Regions from separate parts of the Streptococcus wuxiensis genome, predicted to be linked through region 1. Evidence: predicted binding sites of a transcription regulator. Region 1 holds the regulator's gene; the other holds the start of a gene.
The links. Region 1 encodes Rex, which represses fermentation and respiration genes when NADH is low (regulators of the CRP and FNR family bind a similar motif). Its sites were predicted from a motif close to TTGTGAANTANTTCACAA; they were not measured.
Positions count from the first base shown of each region.

Region 2: the regulator Rex is predicted to act here: its motif matches at 4,740-4,757, upstream of adhE (bifunctional acetaldehyde-CoA/alcohol dehydrogenase).

Region 1 is NZ_JBFNFE010000001.1:359,018-369,302, reverse strand. Features, by position in the region: gene radC (RadC family protein) at 60-740, shown strand; gene AB2B47_RS01775 (hypothetical protein) at 743-1,009, opposite strand; gene AB2B47_RS01770 (hypothetical protein) at 1,015-1,254, opposite strand; gene AB2B47_RS01765 (gamma-glutamyl-gamma-aminobutyrate hydrolase family protein) at 1,279-1,968, opposite strand; gene AB2B47_RS01760 (redox-sensing transcriptional repressor Rex) at 1,984-2,625, opposite strand; gene AB2B47_RS01755 (DUF4649 family protein) at 2,707-2,922, opposite strand; gene AB2B47_RS01750 (DUF1831 domain-containing protein) at 2,932-3,279, opposite strand; gene AB2B47_RS01745 (cysteine desulfurase family protein) at 3,285-4,400, opposite strand; gene AB2B47_RS01740 (ribose-phosphate diphosphokinase) at 4,416-5,360, opposite strand; gene AB2B47_RS01735 (CYTH domain-containing protein) at 5,484-6,053, opposite strand; gene AB2B47_RS01730 (GTP diphosphokinase) at 6,187-6,858, shown strand; gene AB2B47_RS01725 (NAD kinase) at 6,842-7,660, shown strand; gene AB2B47_RS01720 (RluA family pseudouridine synthase) at 7,657-8,556, shown strand; gene pta (phosphate acetyltransferase) at 8,572-9,546, shown strand; gene ylqF (ribosome biogenesis GTPase YlqF) at 9,695-10,285, shown strand, end outside.
Region 2 is NZ_JBFNFE010000005.1:125,211-135,495, reverse strand. Features, by position in the region: gene AB2B47_RS07115 (RluA family pseudouridine synthase) at 1-666, shown strand, start outside; gene gap (type I glyceraldehyde-3-phosphate dehydrogenase) at 733-1,743, opposite strand; gene adhE (bifunctional acetaldehyde-CoA/alcohol dehydrogenase) at 2,053-4,704, opposite strand; gene AB2B47_RS07100 (MORN repeat-containing protein) at 5,004-5,417, opposite strand; gene AB2B47_RS07095 (low molecular weight protein-tyrosine-phosphatase) at 5,410-5,847, opposite strand; gene yajC (preprotein translocase subunit YajC) at 5,896-6,216, opposite strand; gene tkt (transketolase) at 6,359-8,335, opposite strand; gene ulaG (L-ascorbate 6-phosphate lactonase) at 8,450-9,541, opposite strand; gene AB2B47_RS07075 (BglG family transcription antiterminator) at 9,658-10,285, opposite strand, start outside.

The sequences.
Region 1 (10,285 bases):
AACTAGTTTTTATCGAATTAAGCATCCTTCTCACGAATAATAAAGTGAGGAGGATTTTTATGTATAGTATTTCATTTCAAGAAGATTCGCTTTTACCAAGAGAGAGACTAGTAAAAGAAGGAGTAGAAGCGCTCAGCAACCAAGAATTACTGGCAATATTACTAAGGACAGGCACAAAACAGGCCAATGTTTTTGAAATAGCACAGAAGGTCTTAAATCAGCTGACATGTTTAACTGACCTAAAAAAAATGAGTCTACAGGAATTGCAGACTCTATCGGGTATTGGACGTGTTAAGGCTATCGAATTACAAGCCGTTATTGAATTAGGCTACCGTATCCATAAAAGGGAAACAGTGAAAATGGAGAGTATTCTTAGCAGTCGTAAATTAGCTAAAAAGATGCAGTCTGAGCTTGGAGATAAAAAACAAGAGCACCTAGTGGCGATCTATCTAAATACTCAAAATCAAATCATTCATCAGCAGACTATTTTTATCGGGTCTGCCACGAGAAGCATTGCTGAACCGAGAGAAATTCTCCACTACGCTTTGAAGCATATGGCAACATCTGTGATTCTGGTTCATAATCATCCATCAGGAGCAGTAGTTCCTAGCCCCAATGATGACCATGTTACGAAGCTTGTTAAAGAAGCCTGTGAATTAATGGGATTGGTCTTATTGGACCATTTAATTGTCTCTCATTCTGATTATTTTAGTTACCGTGAGAAGACGGACTTGATATAGGATTATTTTTTGAAGTTTAGGGGACCCTGCTCAAACGCTTGTAAAGCATAGGATTCAACTTCGTTCATAACAATTTTAGGAAGAGGATCAATTGTAGGGACTAGCAACTTTTCTTGCACGATAAAGTCAATAATAGCATTGAAGTCTTCAATTTTATAATACTTTTTTGAGTGGATCAAGATATCTCTGTAAAAAACAAGCGAAGAACGAAATCTGCCTTTAAATTTAGCATCTGCCTTTTTACAAAATGGTTTTGCCTTTTTAGACATTTCTTTTAGTTCTTTTTTTTGTCTTTTAGTGAGAGTTTGTCGAGATACTCTTTATTCTTAGAAAATGATTGGTAACTTTCTGCCGTTAAAAGTCTGTATAGATTAGAAAGTTGAAAATAAACTTCTATTTTCTTTTCCTTATAGGTTGAGAAATGGTCAATTTCCTTGCTCTTAATAGATGAGAAAACATTAACATCTAAATCTCTCAAAAGCTCATGAGTAGAAGGTGGGGTAAGTTCATTCATAATTAATTAGCTAATTTATCGAAATTATAATTCATTGACGACATAGTCGAAAAGTGTTTTATCTTTGGGGCGATTTTCAAAAAGAAATTCGGGATGCCATTGAACACCAAGATAAGGGAAGCCGTCCGTAGTTGTAACAGCTTCGATAATACCATCTTTAGGATCATGTGCTACAACCTTAAGATTAGGAGCTAAATCTTTGATGCTCTGATGGTGGAAAGAATTGATATGAGAGATTTCTCCATAGATTTCTCTTAGAATAGTATCTGGTTCGGTGACAAGTCGCTGAGTGGTGTATTCAGCGGAAGTATCTTGCCAATGATCTTCGATATCTTGATAAAGAGATCCGCCCATGGCTACGTTAAAGAGCTGAGTACCACGACAGACAGAAAAAATTGGTTTATTTTGTTTAAGGGCTTCTTTGATAAGTGCTAGTTCAAAAATATCCCTTTGAAGGTGGTAGTCGTCGCTATCAATAGCTTTTGGCTCACCATAGTATTTAGGATCAACATTTTGCCCACCAGTTAAAATAAGTTTATCAATTAAACTAATGTAGTAACTGGCCATTTCTTCATCACCAATTGGTAGGATAATGGGGATACCTCCAGCTTTCTTAACTCCTTCAACAAAGCCTTTTGCAGCATAACTCATCATAAGATCATCATCTGGATGCGGGGTTTCATTTCCTGTAATCCCAATAACTGGTTTTTTCATAAATCAATTCGCTTTCTAATCCTCTTTTCGCATGAAATAGAGGAGGGTTTGAAGTTCGCTAGTAAGATCGACATACTGAACAACTACGTCTTTAGGAAGATGTAGGTGAACAGGAGAAAAACTGAGGATACCTTTGATACCAGCATCAACCAAAAGTTCCGCAACTTCTTGAGATTTAACACTAGGAACAGTAAGAATAGCAGTTTTAACATCACTATCCTTAATTTTATCCTTTATTTGAGAGATTCCATAGATTGGAACACCGTCGGGTGTCTTGGTACCAACCTCAGGATGATCATCTAGGTCAAAAGCCATGATGATTTTCATTTTATTACGCTCATGAAAGCGGTAATGGAGGAGGGCATGTCCCATATTTCCAATACCCACAAGCATAACATTGGTAATAGAATTATCATTTAAAAGATCAGCGAAAAAGTTCATAAGCTTTTTGACATCATAGCCAAATCCACGACGTCCAAGTTCGCCAAAGTAAGAGAAGTCACGACGAACAGTGGCAGAATCAATTCCAATCGCTTCTGCAATTTGTTTGGAATTAGCTCTTTCAATTTTCTCGGCATTAAATCTTTTAAAAATACGGTAATAGAGAGAAAGTCTCTTTGCTGTTGCTTTAGGAATAGCAGACTGTTTTTCTTTCACAAAATCACAACCTTTCTATCTACTATTTTATAGAAAGCTTGTGAAAATTGCAACAATAATGAAAAAAAACTAAGAAAAATCTTAGTTTATCTTCGTTTCGTGGTAAGTTCTTAAAAAGCGGTAGAGGTTACCTAGAAGTCCTTGATAGATTTCAACTCCATCATGTGTTAATGAAGTAATATGAGTAGTATCAGGGAGAGTTACACAACCCGATAGAGAGAGCATAAGAGCTTCATAGTCTTCATATTCTTGCACACGCTCTACTTGATAGGAGTCCTTGTAAGTTAATCGAAACATAATGACCTTCTATCTTTCGCTTTTTGTAAATACGCCACGTTCAACCAAGCTATCCATCAAAAAGTAAAATTTCTCTTGGTGGATATGAGTTTCTTCTGATTTGAAGATATCAACTAAACGTAGACCAAATTTATCAGTGATATTGATTTTTACACCAGTTAAGTCTTTGTTGATGATAATCTTAAGTTGGAATCCTTCTCCGCTATTTGGAACTTTTTCAAGTAGACGCGTTAATTCATAGTTACCAACTTTAGTTTCAAAAAAAGTATTATCTTTAAGCGTAAATTTTTTAACAGTTGGACTAAGTGTGTATTCGTAACGACAATTTTTAAGTTTAATCGTTTGTTCAAATGCCATTAAGTTTATCCTCCGATGATATTTTTAAGAGTTTTAGCAAGAGTTATCATTTCTTGTTCTGTATTTTGAGGTGAAATGCTGACGCGTACAGACTCGTGTAAGCGAGGAGATTCTTCTCCGTAGAAGGCTTGAAGAACATGACTGACCTGAACAACACCAGCTGTACAAGCAGAACCTGTTGAAATAGAAATACCTTCAAGGTCTAAACGAAGTAGTAGTAGATCGTTGCGTTGTCCCGGAAATCCGATATTTAGGACATAAGGGAGTTGCTCTTTACCTTGATTGAGATAATAGGTTGATCCAGCCATTTCAGTTAGAAAAACTTTCTGTAGTTTTTGAACTTTATTAAAATTAGCCTCTAGATGATCTATATCGTCCTTAAGAGCTGCAACCATACCTATAATTGCGGGAAGATTTTCTGTCCCTGCTCTTTTTTTCTGTTCTTGATCTCCACCATGTAGGTAAGGATCAAAATCTGTAGAAGCAGCGTATAGGAAACCGATACCCTTTGGACCGTGAAATTTATGAGCAGAAGCACTGAGGAAATCTATTCCTAGTTCTTCAGGAAGAATCTCTAGCTTCCCGACAGCTTGAACAGCATCTACATGATAAGCTGCTGAATGGACTTTTAAAATCTGCCCAATTTCATCGATTGGTAAAAGAGTACCTGTTTCATTGTTAACATACATAGTTGAAACGAGAATAGTATCTTCACGCAGTGCATTTTTGACTTGATCTGCAGTGATTTCTTGATTGTCGGGTTTTAAAATAGTCACTTCAAACCCAAAATTTTCCACCAGATATTCAATTGGTTCAAGCACAGCGTGATGCTCGATAGCAGTAGTAATAATGTGTTTCCCGCGATTTTGATGACGAAGACAGTAGCCAATAATAGCTGTATTATTACTTTCTGTACCACCAGAAGTGAAGAAAATGTGTTGGGGCTTTGTACCTAGTATACCTGCTAACTCTTGACGGGCTTCACGTAATAATTTTCCTGCTTGACGCCCATGACTGTGAATACTAGAAGGATTGCCATAAATTTCTTGCATGACTTGAGTCATTGCTGAGATAGCTGCTGAAGACATAGGAGTCGTTGCAGCATTATCCAAATAAATCAAAAATTCACCTAATTTCTATTTAAATAGTGGACTAACTGGTTTTCTTTCGTGAATACGAACCATTGCATCACCAATCAATTCGCTAGCAGTAATGTATTGTACGTTTTTAGGTTTTTTACTTTCTGTCAATACAGAATCTGTAACCAAGATTTCCTTGATATTAGTTGCATCCAGTAAGTCTGCAGCACCGTCAACGAAAAGTCCATGACTTGATACTGCGTAAATGTCAGTTGCTCCGTCGCGCTCTAAGATCTTAGCGGCTTCAGAGAAGGTACGACCAGTGTTAAGAATATCATCGATTAAGATTGCTTTCTTACCTTCAACCTCTCCGATAATGTAACCTTGGCTACGTTCAGAATCATCTTGAGCATAGTCAATGATAGCAATCGGAGCATCAAGGTATTCAGCAAGGCTACGAGCACGCTTTACACCTGAGTTTTTAGGGCTGACAACAACCACATCTGGACCAGTTAAACCTTTATCAATGTAGTGTTTTGCAAATAGCGGAATTGTATAGAGGTTATCTACAGGAATATCAAAGAAACCTTGTACCTGAACAGCATGAAGGTCCAGTGTCAATACACGACTAACCCCAGCTTTTACTAACATATTTGCAACAAGTTTAGCTGTAAGAGGTTCGCGAGAGGAAGCAATACGGTCTTGACGAGCATAACCAAAATAAGGCATGACAACATTGATTGTATTTGCACTAGCACGAACACAGGCATCAACAGTGATTAAAAGTTCCATCAAATGATTGCTAACAGGATAAGAAGTAGACTGGATGATATAAACATCATAGCCACGAACACTTTCTTCGATGTTAACTTGGATTTCACCATCTGAAAATTGACGTGATGATAATTTTCCAAGCGGAACACCTGCAGCATCCGCAATTTTTTGAGCAATTTCATGATTTGATGAAAGTGAAAAAAGCTTCATATTCTTTGTATCTGACATTGATAAACCGTCCTCTATAAACTATGTGAATCAGTAAAAGAAAACATTTTATTAACAACTGTAGTCCATTACAGATTCTATTATTTTTTATCCCTTCTATTTTATCAAAAAAAGAAGATAATTTCAGTATTTTTTCATATTTTCTATAAATCTCACTAATTTAGAAGGAGCTTTCTTGTATTCGATATCATTTGCCTGTAAAAACTCCTGAAAATCAAGACTTCCTTGGTCTCCATTTTCGACTTCCAACTCTAGTTCATAATCAACAACATTAAAGTATCTGCTTTGATCAAGGGCCATGAGCCCAATAGACGTCTCTTTCTCATAACGAACAGTAGTTAAACAACCTAAGACAACCCAGCCACTTGGTGAAACACCTCGATTTGATAACTCATCAAAAATCAATCCTTGAGGGAGTTTGCATTCTTCAAGACAAGCATTGGCTTCCTCAAGAGTGAGGGCTTGATTGTATTCCATATTTCCAACTGTTTGAGGGATTTTTATGGTTAATTCGGCACTATTTTCAAATGTACGAATGCGCATGGCAATCTTATGTTGACGAAGATAAAAATCAGGTGTATCTAAGTAGTAATTTTTTTGTGTAATTGGTGTAATTTCTGAAAACTGACCTTGCAATCTCTGATATTCTTCTTTACTGAGAAGTGTTTTCATTTCAATTTCTAAATGTTTCATTTTTTCAACCTTTTCTTTATATTTGAAAGCGATTTATGGTATAATAAGCATTGTATTTATTGTATATGATTTTCATGAGAAAATCAAAAACTAGATAAATTAAACTTCATAGAGAATTGGACGTAAGAGTTATATGATTACAGAATGGGAAGAATTTTTAGATCCTTACATTCAAGCTGTCGGAGAATTAAAAATAAAACTCCGAGGAATCCGAAAACAATATAGAAAACAAAACCGACATTCTCCAATCGAGTTTGTCACGGGTCGGGTTAAACCGATTGAAAGCATCAAAGAAAAAATGGCACGCCGGGGTATTGGCTATGACACGCTTGAACAAGATTTGCAAGATATTGCAGGTTTACGTGTCATGGTACAATTTGTAGACGACGTAAACGAGGTTGTTTCTATCCTTCGTAAAAGACAGGATATGAGAGTTGTTCAAGAACGTGATTACATTACTCATCGAAAGGCTTCGGGTTATCGTTCTTACCATGTGATTATTGAGTATACGGTTGATACGATTTACGGTGCAAAAACTATTCTAGTTGAGATTCAAATTCGTACCTTGGCTATGAACTTTTGGGCTACAATCGAACATTCGCTCAACTATAAATACCAAGGAGATTTCCCAGAAGAAATCAAGGAACGACTTGAGATTACAGCCAGAATTTCACATCAGCTTGACGAAGAAATGAGTAAAATACGTGCTGATATCCAGGAAGCACAAGCGCTCTTTGATCCTTTGCACAGAAAGTTAAATGACGGGGTAGGAAACAGTGACGATACCGATGAAGAATACAGGTAAACGAATTGACCTAATTGCCAACCGTAAACCTCAGAGTCAGAAAGTTCTATTCGAGTTAAAAGAACGATTAAAGAAGAATAATTTTATCCTGAATGATAAAAATCCAGATATCGTCGTCTCTATTGGTGGAGATGGGATGTTGTTGTCTGCTTTTCATAAGTATGAAAACCAACTGGATAAGGTTCGTTTTGTTGGGGTTCATACAGGACATTTAGGTTTTTATACGGATTATCGTGATTTTGAGTTGGACCAATTGGTTACAAATTTACAGTTGGATAATGGTGCTCAAGTGTCTTATCCACTCTTAAGTGTCAAAATATTTCTCGAAAATGGTGAAGTCAAGTCTTTTCGAGCACTAAATGAAGCTAGCATTCGTCGAGCGGATCGTACTATGGTTGCTGATGTCATTATTAACCATGTTCCCTTCGAACGCTTTCGTGGTGACGGCCTAACAGTTTCAACGCCGACTGGAAGCACTGCTTATAATAAATCACTTGGTGGAGCAGTACTGCACCCGACTATAGAGGCCCTACAATTGGCTGAAATTGCTAGTTTGAACAACAGAATCTACCGCACACTAGGTTCATCAATTATTGTTCCTAAAAAAGACAAGATTGAACTAATACCAACACGAAATGACTATCACACAATCTCAATCGATAATAGTATTTATTCTTTCCGAAATATTGAGAAAATAGAGTATCAGATTGATCACCACAAGATTCATTTTGTAGCCACGCCAAGCCACACTAGTTTTTGGAATCGTGTTAAAGATGCCTTTATTGGTGAGGTGCACGAATGAGGTTTCAGTTTATTGCCGACGAACATGTCAAGGTAAAAACCTTTTTAAAAAAACACGAAGTTTCAAAAGGGTTACTTGCCAAGATTAAGTTTCGAGGTGGTGATATTCGAGTAAACGGGCATCCGCAGAATGCAACCTATCTCTTAGATATCGGAGATGAAGTCGTCATTGATATTCCGCCAGAGGAAGGATTCGAGACACTTGAAGCAATTGATTATCCTCTAGATATTCTATTTGAAGATGATCATTTCTTGATTATCAACAAACCCTTTGGAGTCGCTTCGATCCCTAGTGTCAATCATTCCAATACCATTGCCAACTTTATTAAGGGCTACTATGTAAAACAAAACTATGAGAATCAGCAGGTTCACATCGTTACGAGGCTTGATAGAGACACCTCTGGTTTGATGCTTTTTGCTAAACACGGCTACGCACACGCCAGATTAGATAAGCAGTTACAAAAAAAGGCAATCGAAAAGCGTTATTTCGCTCTTGTCAAGGGAGATGGGTATCTGGAACCTCAGGGAGATATCATAGCGCCAATAGCTCGAGATGAAGATTCCATCATTACCAGGCGAGTAGCAAAGGGCGGGAAATATGCTCACACTTCCTATAAAATAGTGGAATCATATGGGAATATCCATCTAGTTGATATTCGTCTTCACACTGGTAGAACTCATCAAATTCGAGTACATTTCTCGCATATAGGGTTTCCATTGCTAGGAGATGATCTTTATGGGGGAAGTTTAGAGCATGGTATAGAACGCCAAGCTCTACATTGCCATTACTTATCGTTTTATCATCCTTTCTTAGAAGAGCGGTTAGAGCTGGAAAGCCCACTGCCGGATGATTTCGACACACTTATAACACAGTTATCAAATAATAAATTATCTTAAAAGGAGTCAAAACTCATGGAAGTTTTTGAAAGTTTGAAGGCCAGCTTAGTTGGTAAAAATGCACGCATCGTCCTACCTGAAGGTGAAGAACCACGTATCCTTCAAGCAACGAAGCGCTTGGTAAAAGAAACAGAAGTTATCCCTGTACTATTAGGAAATCCTGACAAAATTAAAATCTATCTTGAAATTGAAGGAATTACAGACGGTTACGAAGTTATTAATCCAGAAAATTACCCACAATTTGAAGAAATGGTAGCTTCTCTTGTTGAACGTCGTAAAGGAAAAATGACAGAAGAAAAAGCGAGAGAAGTACTCAGCAATGATGTTAACTACTTTGGTGTTATGTTAGTTTATATGGGCTTGGTTGATGGTATGGTTTCAGGAGCTATTCACTCTACAGCTTCAACAGTTCGTCCAGCTCTTCAAATCATTAAGACTCGTCCGAATGTGAGCCGTACATCAGGTGCCTTTCTTATGGTTCGTGGCACTGAACGCTACTTGTTTGGTGACTGTGCTATCAACATCAACCCAGATGCTGATGCTCTAGCTGAAATTGCTATTAACTCTGCTATCACTGCTAAAATGTTTGGTATTGAACCTAAGATTGCTATGCTTAGCTATTCAACTAAAGGCTCAGGTTTTGGTGAAAGTGTTGATAAGGTTGTTGAAGCAACTAAAATCGCACACGACTTGCGTCCAGACCTTGAAATTGACGGTGAATTACAATTCGATGCTGCCTTCGTTCCGGAAACTGCAGCTCTTAAAGCTCCTGGAAGCAACGTAGCTGGACAAGCTAATGTCTTCATCTTCCCTGGTATTGAAGCGGGTAACATTGGTTACAAGATGGCAGAACGTCTTGGTGGATTTGCTGCTGTTGGACCTGTTTTGCAAGGCCTTAACAAACCAGTAAATGATCTTTCGCGTGGATGTAACTCTGACGATGTTTACAAACTAACTCTGATTACTGCATCGCAAGCTATCCATCAATAATCATTTTATCCCTCTTTTCCTCTTGGTAAAGGGGGATTTCCCTTTTTAAAAGACACAATTCACCTGCAAAAATAGCCAAAATATGGTAAAATAGTCAGTAATCATCTATGTTTTTTAGAATAAGTTTGTATGAAGAAAAGGAAATAAAATGGCAACTATTCAATGGTTTCCTGGACATATGTCCAAAGCACGACGTCAGGTTCAGGAAAATTTAAAATTTGTTGATTTTGTGACAGTTTTAGTAGATGCACGTTTGCCCTTGTCTAGCCAAAATCCAATGCTGACTAAAATCATCGGGGACAAACCAAGACTATTGATTCTAAACAAGGCAGATCTTGCAGACCCTGCATTGACAAAAGAGTGGCGTCAGCATTTTGAATCACAGGGGGTTCAAACACTCGCTATTAATTCTAAAGAGCAAATTACGGTAAAAGTCGTGACAGATGCTGCTAAGAAACTCATGGCGGATAAGATTGCTCGTCAGAAAGAACGTGGTATTCAAATTGAAACCTTGCGTACCATGATTATTGGAATTCCAAACGCAGGAAAATCAACTCTGATGAACTGTTTAGCTGGTAAGAAAATTGCTGTAGTTGGTAATAAACCGGGTGTCACAAAAGGCCAACAATGGCTTAAAACCAATAAGGATTTAGAAATTTTGGATACTCCTGGTATTCTCTGGCCAAAATTCGAAGATGAAACCGTTGCTCTTAAACTTGCACTTACAGGAGCAATCAAG
Region 2 (10,285 bases), on a different contig from region 1:
AAAGAAATTCTCTGGGGAAACCCCAAACTTGTCGAAGAAGTCTATCAAGATCAACATTTAATTATCGTCAATAAACCCGAGGGTATGAAGACACATGGAAATCAGCCAGATGAGATAGCTCTTCTCAATCATGTCAGCGCCTATGTCGGTCAGACATGCTATGTCGTTCATCGCTTGGATATGGAAACAAGCGGTCTCGTACTGTTTGCGAAGAATCCATTCATTCTTCCTATTCTTAATCGCTTATTAGAAAAGAAAGAGATTTCTCGAGAATACTGGGCTCTGGTTGATGGAAGATTAGAGGCTAAGAACTTGATCTTCCGAGATAAAATCGGTCGCAATCGCCACGATCGTAGACAAAGAATTGTGGATCAAAAAAATGGTCAATACGCCGAAACTCATGTAACTCGGTTAAAACTGTTTCAAAACAAAACCAGTCTCGTTCGGTGTAGATTAAAAACAGGACGTACTCATCAGATTCGAGTCCACCTATCTCACCACGGACATCCAATCCTCGGAGACCCTCTCTACAACCAACACTCAAAAAACAAGAGACTGATGCTTCACGCATTTAAACTATCCTTTATCCACCCTCTGACTTTAAATAAATTAAGCTTTACCGCACTCTCAGATACATTTGAAAGAGAATTAAAACAAAATGGATGATTTTATCATCCATTTTTATAGATACAAAAAGCAAGACCGATTGGTCTTGCTTTTTCGACTCAGAAATTATTTAGCAATTTTTGCGAAGTATTCAAGAGTACGAACAAGTTGTGCAGTGTAAGACATTTCGTTGTCATACCATGAAACAACTTTAACCAATTGTTTACCGTCAACATCAAGAACTTTAGTTTGAGTTGCGTCAAACAATGAACCGTAAGCCATTCCTACGATATCTGAAGATACGATTGGATCTTCTGTGTAACCGTATGATTCGTTAGCTGCTGCTTTCATAGCTGCGTTCACTTCATCAACAGTAACGTTCTTTTCAAGAACTGCAACCAATTCAGTAACTGATCCAGTTGGAGTTGGAACGCGTTGTGCAGATCCGTCAAGTTTACCATTCAATTCTGGAATTACAAGACCGATAGCTTTAGCAGCACCAGTTGAGTTAGGAACGATGTTTGCAGCACCAGCGCGAGCACGACGAAGGTCACCACCACGGTGTGGTCCGTCAAGGATCATTTGGTCACCAGTGTAAGCGTGGATAGTAGTCATCAATCCTTCTACAACACCGAAGTTATCTTGAAGAGCTTTAGCCATTGGAGCCAAGCAGTTTGTAGTACATGAAGCACCTGAGATAACTGTTTCAGTTCCATCAAGAACATCGTGGTTAGTGTTAAATACAACTGTTTTAACATCGTTTCCACCAGGAGCAGTGATAACAACTTTCTTAGCGCCACCTGCATGCAAGTGTTTTTCAGCAGCTTCTTTCTTAGCAAAGAAACCAGTCGCTTCAAGAACGATTTCTACACCGTCGTTAGCCCAGTCGATTTGTTCTGGATCACGTTCAGCAGAAACTTTAACGAATTTACCGTTAACTTCGAATCCACCTTCTTTAACTTCCACAGTTCCGTCGAAACGACCTTGAGTTGTGTCATATTTCAACAAGTGTGCAAGCATAACTGGATCTGTAAGGTCGTTGATGCGAGTAACTTCAACACCTTCTACGTTTTGGATACGACGGAAAGCAAGACGACCGATACGACCGAAACCGTTAATACCAACTTTAACTACCATTAGTGATTTCCTCCTTATGAAAATCATGAAAATTTTATTGTGAAAAGAGTAACTTGAATCACTACAAATCACCTTTCAACAAACCTATTATATAACTATTTTAGTTTTATTGCAAGCGCTGACGTTGATTTTCACTTCAGTTTTCTACTTTCTAGATACACAATTTTATATAGATTCCCTTTGTCAAAAGTCTATCAACATGCATCTTTATAGTTATTTACTAAACTTTTTTGTTAAACTTTTAACCTCTTCTATTTTGAAAAACTATAAAAAGAGACAGGATTACTCCTGCCTCTGACTGATAATCAATTATTTAAGACGTCCTGGTCTTTCTTTGTAACCATAGTAAGCATCTTCGATGATTTCTTGCATATGATCAACCATTGGAAGACGTGGGTTTGCAGGTGAACATTGGTCTTCATAAGCAAGGAAGGCTAATTCACGTGAATGCTCTTTCCATTCTTTCTCGTCAACACCTTGTGCTTTGAAGTTCATTTCGATACCTACGCGCTCACCGAGTTCGTAAACAGCTTTAGCATAAGATGCAACTCCTTCTTCTGGAGTAGAAGCTGGGAGTCCAAGCATACGAGCGATATCTTGATATTTCTCATCTGCACGGTAGTAGTTGTACTTAGGCCATGTTGCTGTCTTAGCTGGACGTGTACCGTTGTAGCGGATGACGTATGGAAGCAAGATAGCATTTGTACGACCGTGGATTGTGTGGAATTGCGCACCAATCTTATGAGCCATTGAGTGAGAAATACCTAGGAAGGCATTGGCAAAGGCCATACCTGCGATTGTTGAAGCGTTATGCATTTTCTCACGTGAGTGGAAGTCTGCATTCTTAACTGAGCTTTCAAGGTTTTCAAATACGAGTTTGATCGCTTGAAGAGCAAGACCATCAGTATAGTCGCTAGCCATTTGTGATACATAAGCTTCAGTTGCGTGAGTCAATACGTCCATACCAGTATCAGCAGCAACAAATCCAGGAACTGTCAATACCAAAGCAGGGTCTACGATTGCCACAGTTGGTGTCAATGAGTAGTCAGCGATTGGGTATTTACGGTTATTTGCTTTATCAGAAATAACGGCAAATGGTGTTACTTCAGATCCTGTACCAGATGTTGTTGGGATTGCGATGAATTTAGTCTTCTTACCAAGCAATGGGAATTTGAAGGCACGTTTACGGATATCCATGAATTTTTGGACAAGGTCACGGAAGTCTACTTCTGGTTGTTCGTAGAAGAGCCACATTACTTTAGCAGCATCCATTGGAGATCCACCACCAAGAGCGATGATTGTATCTGGTTTGAAGGAACGCATAATCTCAGTACCACGTTCAACTGTAGTGATATCTGGATCTGGTTCTACATCTGCAAAGATTTGGTAAACAACCTTATTGCGACGAAGGTCAAGTTGTTCGATGATACGATCAAGGAAGCCAAGCTCTACCATAGCGTGGTCAGTAACGATCATGACACGCTCAACGTCACGACATTTTTGAAGGTATTGAATTGAATCACGTTCAAAGTATGTTTTTGAAGGAAGTTTCATCCATTGCATGTTATTTCTCCGTCTTCCGACTTTTTTGATATTCAAGAGGTTAATGGCGCTAACGTTATCCCCAACTGAGTTACGTCCGTAAGAACCACATCCGAGTGTCAATGATGGCAAGAAGGCATTATAAACGTCCCCGATACCACCGAAAGTAGAAGGTGAGTTACAGATAACACGAATAGCTTTAACAGCTTTACCAAATTCTTTAGTCAATTCTTCATCAGCAGTATGGATGGCAGCTGAGTGTCCAAGACCGTTAAATTCAACCATTTGACGAGCTTTAGCAATACCATCTTCGCGGCTTTCAGATTTCAAAACTGCGATAACTGGTGACAATTTTTCACGAGTCAATGGCTCGTTTTCACCAACTTCTTTACATTCTGCAGCAAGAATGTTTGTTCCTTCTGGAACTGTAAATCCTGCTTGTTCTGCAATCCAAGTTGCTGGTTTACCAACGATGTCAGCGTTCAATTTTGCACCTGCACAGTTTTTGCTGTTTGCTTTCACGCCGAAGCAGAATTCTTCAAGAAGAGCTTTTTCTTTTTTGTTTACAAAGTAAGTGTGATAAGATTTGAACTCTGCTACAAATTCATCATAAATTTCTTTATCAATAATAACCGCTTGTTCAGATGCACAGACCATACCATTATCAAATGATTTAGACATGACGATATCGTGAGCAGCTTGGCGAATATTAGCTGATTTTTCAACATAAGCTGGAACGTTTCCGGCACCTACCCCAAGAGCTGGTTTACCACATGAGTATGCAGCTTTAACCATGGCATTCCCACCTGTTGCAAGGATTGTTGCAACACCTTCATGGTTCATCAATGCGCTAGTTGCTTCCATAGATGGTTCAGTAATCCACTGTACACAGTTTTCAGGAGCTCCTGCTTTAATCGCTGCATCACGCACGATTTGAGCAGCGTGAGCTGATGATTCTTGAGCTGATGGGTGGAATGCAAAGACAATAGGATTACGAGTCTTCAATGAAATCAAAGCTTTAAAGATTGCTGTTGAAGTTGGGTTAGTTGTTGGAGTGATACCACAAACAACACCAACTGGTTCAGCGATAAGAGTCAATCCTGTCACATCGTCTTCTTCAATAACACCAACTGTTTTAGTGTGGCGCATGTTGTTTACTACGTGCTCACAGGCAAACAAGTTCTTAGTCGCTTTATCTTCAAATACTCCACGTCCTGTTTCTTCAAAGGCATGTAGAGCCAATTCTCCGTGGGCATCAAGAGCTGCAACTGAAGCTTTTGCTACAATATAATCGACTTGATCTTGGTCAAGTTTACGCATTTCTTCAAGGGCAACCAAAGCTTTTTGCACCAATCCATCGACATGCTTTTCAGCAGCGAGTTTCTTTTCCTCTGGTGTTACAGTTTTTTTATCAGCCATATTTTCCTCCATAGCTTTCAAGGATTGTAAGTCCTTTGTTAAATTTTTCACAATCTTATTATAACTCTTTTTTTAAGATTTGTAAACAGTTTCATAGAAATTTCACAAACTTTTTTTATTCGCTTGTGAAAATAATTTTGCACAGCCCTACCCATACGCTTTTTAGCCCATACTTTGTGAATAATCCCATAAAACTTTTATTTTTCACAAACTTCATTGTAAAAAGGCATTGAAAGGCGTCTCAATTTCCATGTAAGCGCTTTCTACGAGTGCGGTATATAACCCCCTCTAAGAGGAGGTTATTGTACTTGTTGAAAGAGACCTTGTTTAAAATCACCCTCATAGACAACATCTTGCTCAGTAGTCAGTTTCCCTTTGCCTTCAGCTTGCCCATTAACAAAGTCACCTTCATAGACCCAGCCTTCCTTAGCTTGGTAGGTTCCTTTGCCGTTAAACGCGCCATTTTTAAATTCTCCAGTATAGGTATCGCCGTTTGAGAAAGTCATCGTTCCTTTGCCATTCATCTTTCCACGAACAATACTTCCATCATACACTAGTGAATCGCCATCCAATTTTAATACTCCTTGCTTAGGCATATTCCCTACAAATACAAATATCGCGCAAAGAGCTATGACCACTACTGTCGCAATTTCTAAACGAGGACGTGTTATATAGACACTGTATCTATCATAGAGTTTCTTTAAATTATCCATTTTTTGCCTCATTTTCTAAACGTGTTAGCCAAGCTTTACAACCTGTTAAAACCCGATCATAAGTTTCATCAAAATCACCTGTATACCAAGGATCCGGTACACTTTCAGAAGCGAACGCCTCTATCTTGTGTTTTTGGCTTTTAGGACACATCCGAATCAGATCGAGAAGATTGGACTCGTCCATTCCAATGATATAATCAAAATATTCAAAATCATTCTTAGAGATTTGTTGCGATGTTTTTGATGAATCATAAGGAATCTCGTGAGATTTAAAGATTTCTTGAGTCCTTTCGTGAATTGGGTTCCCGTGTTCCCAAGAAGAAGTTGCTCTACTTTCAATCACATAATCATCAGTTAAGGATTTCATCACAAATTCTGCCATAGGACTTCGGCAAATATTACCAAGGCAAACAAAAACAATCTTTTTCATCATTATTCCTTATCATCATAGAAAAACGGGAATGAGATCCACCCCGTTTTATTCTTCAATCGCGCTTTCGCCTTCGACAACTGTACCTTCAGCTGTTACAGCTTCTTTCAGTGGCAAGACAGATTTGATCGCTCCAAGTTCAAAAGTCAAGTAAACTCCGTCTACATCAAGTACGATTGTTTTGTTTTGGGTATCAACTTCATCAACTGTACCGTATAAACCACCGATAGTTATTACTTCGTAGCCTTTTTGAAGTTTGTTGAGACTCTCCATGCGTTTTTCAGCTTGTTTCTTTTGAGAACGTTGCATAAAGAACATCAAGGCAAACATCCCTACAAGCATAATCACAAATGTTAAATTTGCATTCATTGTATTTTCTCCTTTGTAATTCAGATAAAACTACTATAACAAATTTTAAGTGTTTTTACAAGATTAGACCATGCTTTTATATCAAGAAAGAGGCTGGGACAAAAATTCCCAACCTCGACTTTTTTAGCAATATGCCTCTAGATTATTTCAAGTTATTCACAAGTTCTACAAGGTTTTCAACTGTAAATCCGTACTCTGCTAAAACTTTTGGTGCTGGGGCAGAAGCTCCAAAGGTATCAATACCAAGAACTGCTCCATCAAGACCAACGTATTTATACCAGTTTTGAGTTGCTCCCATTTCGACTGCTACACGACGACGGACAGCATTTGGTAGGATTTCTTCTTTGTATGCTGCATCTTGCGCATCAAAGACATCTGTAGATGGCATGCTGATCACGCGCACCTTGCTACCTTGACTTGCCAATTCTTTGGCGGCTGCGACAGCCAGATTAACCTCTGAACCAGTGGCAATCAAGATAGTGTCGAAGTCTGCTGCATTTTCATAAACGACATAAGCACCTTTCGCAACCTTGTCAAAGTCTGTTCCTTCCTCAACAGTCAAGTTTTGACGAGTCAAGACAAGAACAGTCGGTGTTTTCTCGCTTTTGACTGCTTGATACCAAGCTGCTTGTGTTTCACGTGCATCAGCAGGACGGAAGACATTAAGGTTTGGCATAGCACGAAGACCTGCCAAGTGTTCAATCGGTTCATGAGTTGGACCATCTTCACCAACTGCGATTGAATCGTGAGTGAAGACATAAGTAACTGGAAGACCTTGTAAGGCTGACAATCGAACAGCTGCTTTAAGGTAATCTGAGAATACGAAGAAAGTTCCTCCGTAAACACGAAGTCCACCGTGAAGAGCCATTCCGTTCAAGACAGTACCCATTGCAAATTCACGAACACCAAACTGGATGTTGCGATTTAAGCGATTTGTATCATCTTGAAGCCCATCAGTTTTGATGTAAGTCATATTTGAATGAGCGAGGTCAGCTGATCCACCAAGGAAGGTTGGCAATTTAGCAGCCACAACATTCAAGGCATCCTGGCTTGAGTTACGAGTCGCTTGAGAGAAGCCATTTTCTAAAGCTGGGAAGTCTTCTGGCGTCAATTCAACTGGATCGCGTCCTTCGATGATTGCTTCCACTTCTGTAGCAAGTTCTGGATGAGCTTCTTTATAATCTGCAACTAGTTTTGCCCAGGCTTCATAGGCTGAAACACCACGGTCTGCAACATTTTCTTTAAAGTCTGCGTATACTTCTGCTGGAATTTCAAACGGTTCGTAGTTCCAACCAAGTGCTTGGCGAGTTGCTGCAGTTTCATCAGCTCCAAGAGGAGCACCGTGCACAGCGTTAGTCCCTTGTTTGTTTGGAGAACCATAACCAATAACTGTTTTCACTTCAATCAAAGATGGTTTTCCTGAAGTCTTAGCTTCTTCAATAGCTGCATGAATAGCCTCAAGGTCTGTTCCATCTTCTACCAAGGCTGTATGCCAACCATAAGCATTGTAACGATCGCGGACACTTTCTGTGAAAGAATCTTTTGTCTCACCATCCAAGTTGATATCATTTGAATCATAAAGAACAACCAACTTGTCAAGCTTTTGCAAGCCTGCATAAGAAGCAGCTTCACTTGAGACACCTTCCATCAAGTCACCATCTCCACAGATAACGTAAGTGTAGTGGTCAAAGATGTTATAACCTTCGCGGTTATACTTGGCTGCAAGGAAACGTTCTGCTTGTGCAAAACCTGTCGCAGTCGCAATCCCTTGTCCTAGAGGACCTGTTGTTGCATCAACCCCTGCAGTATGACCAAATTCTGGGTGACCTGGTGTTTTAGAACCCCATTGACGGAAGTTCTTCACTTCATCCATACTCACATCTTCAAAACCAGAAAGGTGAAGGAGGGCATAGAGGAGCATTGAACCATGACCCGCTGAGAGAATAAAGCGGTCGCGGTTAATCCAGTTTGGTTGGGCTGGATTGATACGGAGATTTTTTGTAAAAAGACTGTAGGCCATCGGTGCAGCTCCCATAACCACCCCTGGGTGACCTGAGTTGGCTTTATTGATAGCGTCAATACCTAGAAAACGAATCGCATTAACAGATAGATTTGACATAGAATTTCCTTTCTCTTTGAGGTGATAGGTCTATCACATATTCTATTTGTACTATTATATGAAAATTATCCGTATCGTGCAACATACGGATAACCTCCAGAAAAAATTTTTATATTAAAGCAAGGCTTTGAATTGGATATTTGAGTCTTGTTCGAAGCAGTCATCAAAACCACGTGGGTGATGATATTCTATTAAGTGTTGGTCTTGAGGATAAGTGTATTTTCCACCAACTTCCCAGATAAATGGATGGAAATCGTATTGTAAGCGATCTTTTCTCATTTTCCAAAGTTCTAGGATTTCATTCGTAGAAGCCATGAAGTTAGACCAGATATCATAGTGAACTGGGATAATAACTTTAGCACGTAGATTTTCTGCCATGCGAAGTAGGTCGATAGAGGTCATTTTATCTTGGATACCAACTGGGTTTTCACCATAGTTATTCAAAGCAACATCAATTTTGAAGTCTTTACCATGTTTCGCAAAGTAGTTTGAGAAGTGAGAATCCGCACCATGATAAATGGTTCCACCTGGTGTTTCAAAGACATAGTTAACAGCCTTTTGAGCCATTTCTTCATCTGTAACAGCTAAACCAGCAAGTTCGCCACCTGTCTCATCAGCACCGTTCACTGGTAGTGTTACCAAGCAAGTACGGTCAAATGATTCTACCGCATGAATCTTCATGTCTTTTAGTTCAATAGTATCACCTGGTTTGACAACGATGATGCGTTCTTTTGGAACACCCCATCCTTCCCAGATTCGTCCACAATGGTAAGGACCGATAAACTTAACATGTTCTAACTTAGGATTATTGAGAATTGCTGCAGCTGTGTATGGGTCGATATGGTCACTATGGAAGTGTGAAACCAAGTAGTAGTCGAGTTCATTGATAGCAAATGGATCGATAACCATTGGCTGAACACGTAAGTTTGGTTGCAATTTACGAACACCTGCCATATTTGCCATTTGGTGTCCGCGAACCATATCTTTCACTTTTTTGGTTGATTTTCCACGGTTTGACCAAAGATCCATGACAACGTTAGCACCACCTGGTGTTTTAATCCAAGTACCACAGTTGCCTAGCCACCACATGGCAAAGTTTCCTTCAGGAACGACTTCTTCTTCGATTTCTTCGTTCAACCATGTTCCCCACTCTGGGAAAGTAGCTAAAATCCATGATTCTCTTGTAATTTCTTTTACGTTTGGCATTTGAAATCCTCCATATTTTGTTCAAGTATTCATTTCATACTTAGTATAACACCGACCGAAATATTAAAAAAGACCAAGAAAAACACAGGTTTGTGTTCATCATTGGACTGTGATATTTATGATTCATCTAAAAAAGCTTGGATGACTAATTCTTGGTTGATTAAGAGTTGAATTTCTTCCTGTAATTTTGCTGCAGCGTGTTTATCAGATATATAGGTAGCAATAATTGTTGAGAGATTATCCTTGAAGGTTCGACCATCTTTTCGAAGAACCTTATTTTTCATAAAGTCTGTTATGCGTAAAATATCTTCTGCCTCAAGTATAGGATTTACCTTTAGCACTGGGAAGCGACTCTCAAGCTCATCATTTGTTGTAATAAGCAAGTCAACCTGAGTAATATCCTCCACGCTTTTAAACTGCTCAGTGGTAAAGACTGCACCTATTTGTTCATTTGGAAGATAGAAGCGACATTGTTTAAGTAAGAGTTTAGAAACGCCCACTCCTTCATCACACACAATATAAATCTTCTTAGTATTGTTTTGAATCGATGGAGTATACTTTAAAAATCCTCCAACATGAATGGTCAAATAGGCAATCTCATCATCCGTCAATCGAATCTGCCAGGCTTCTTCCAGCACTTCAGCACATTTTTTTGTAATCACGAAAAGCTCACTATACTTGGAACGAATCTGCCGAGTTAAAGGATTTTTTGAGAAGATCCCATAATTTTTTCTAAATAGTAGA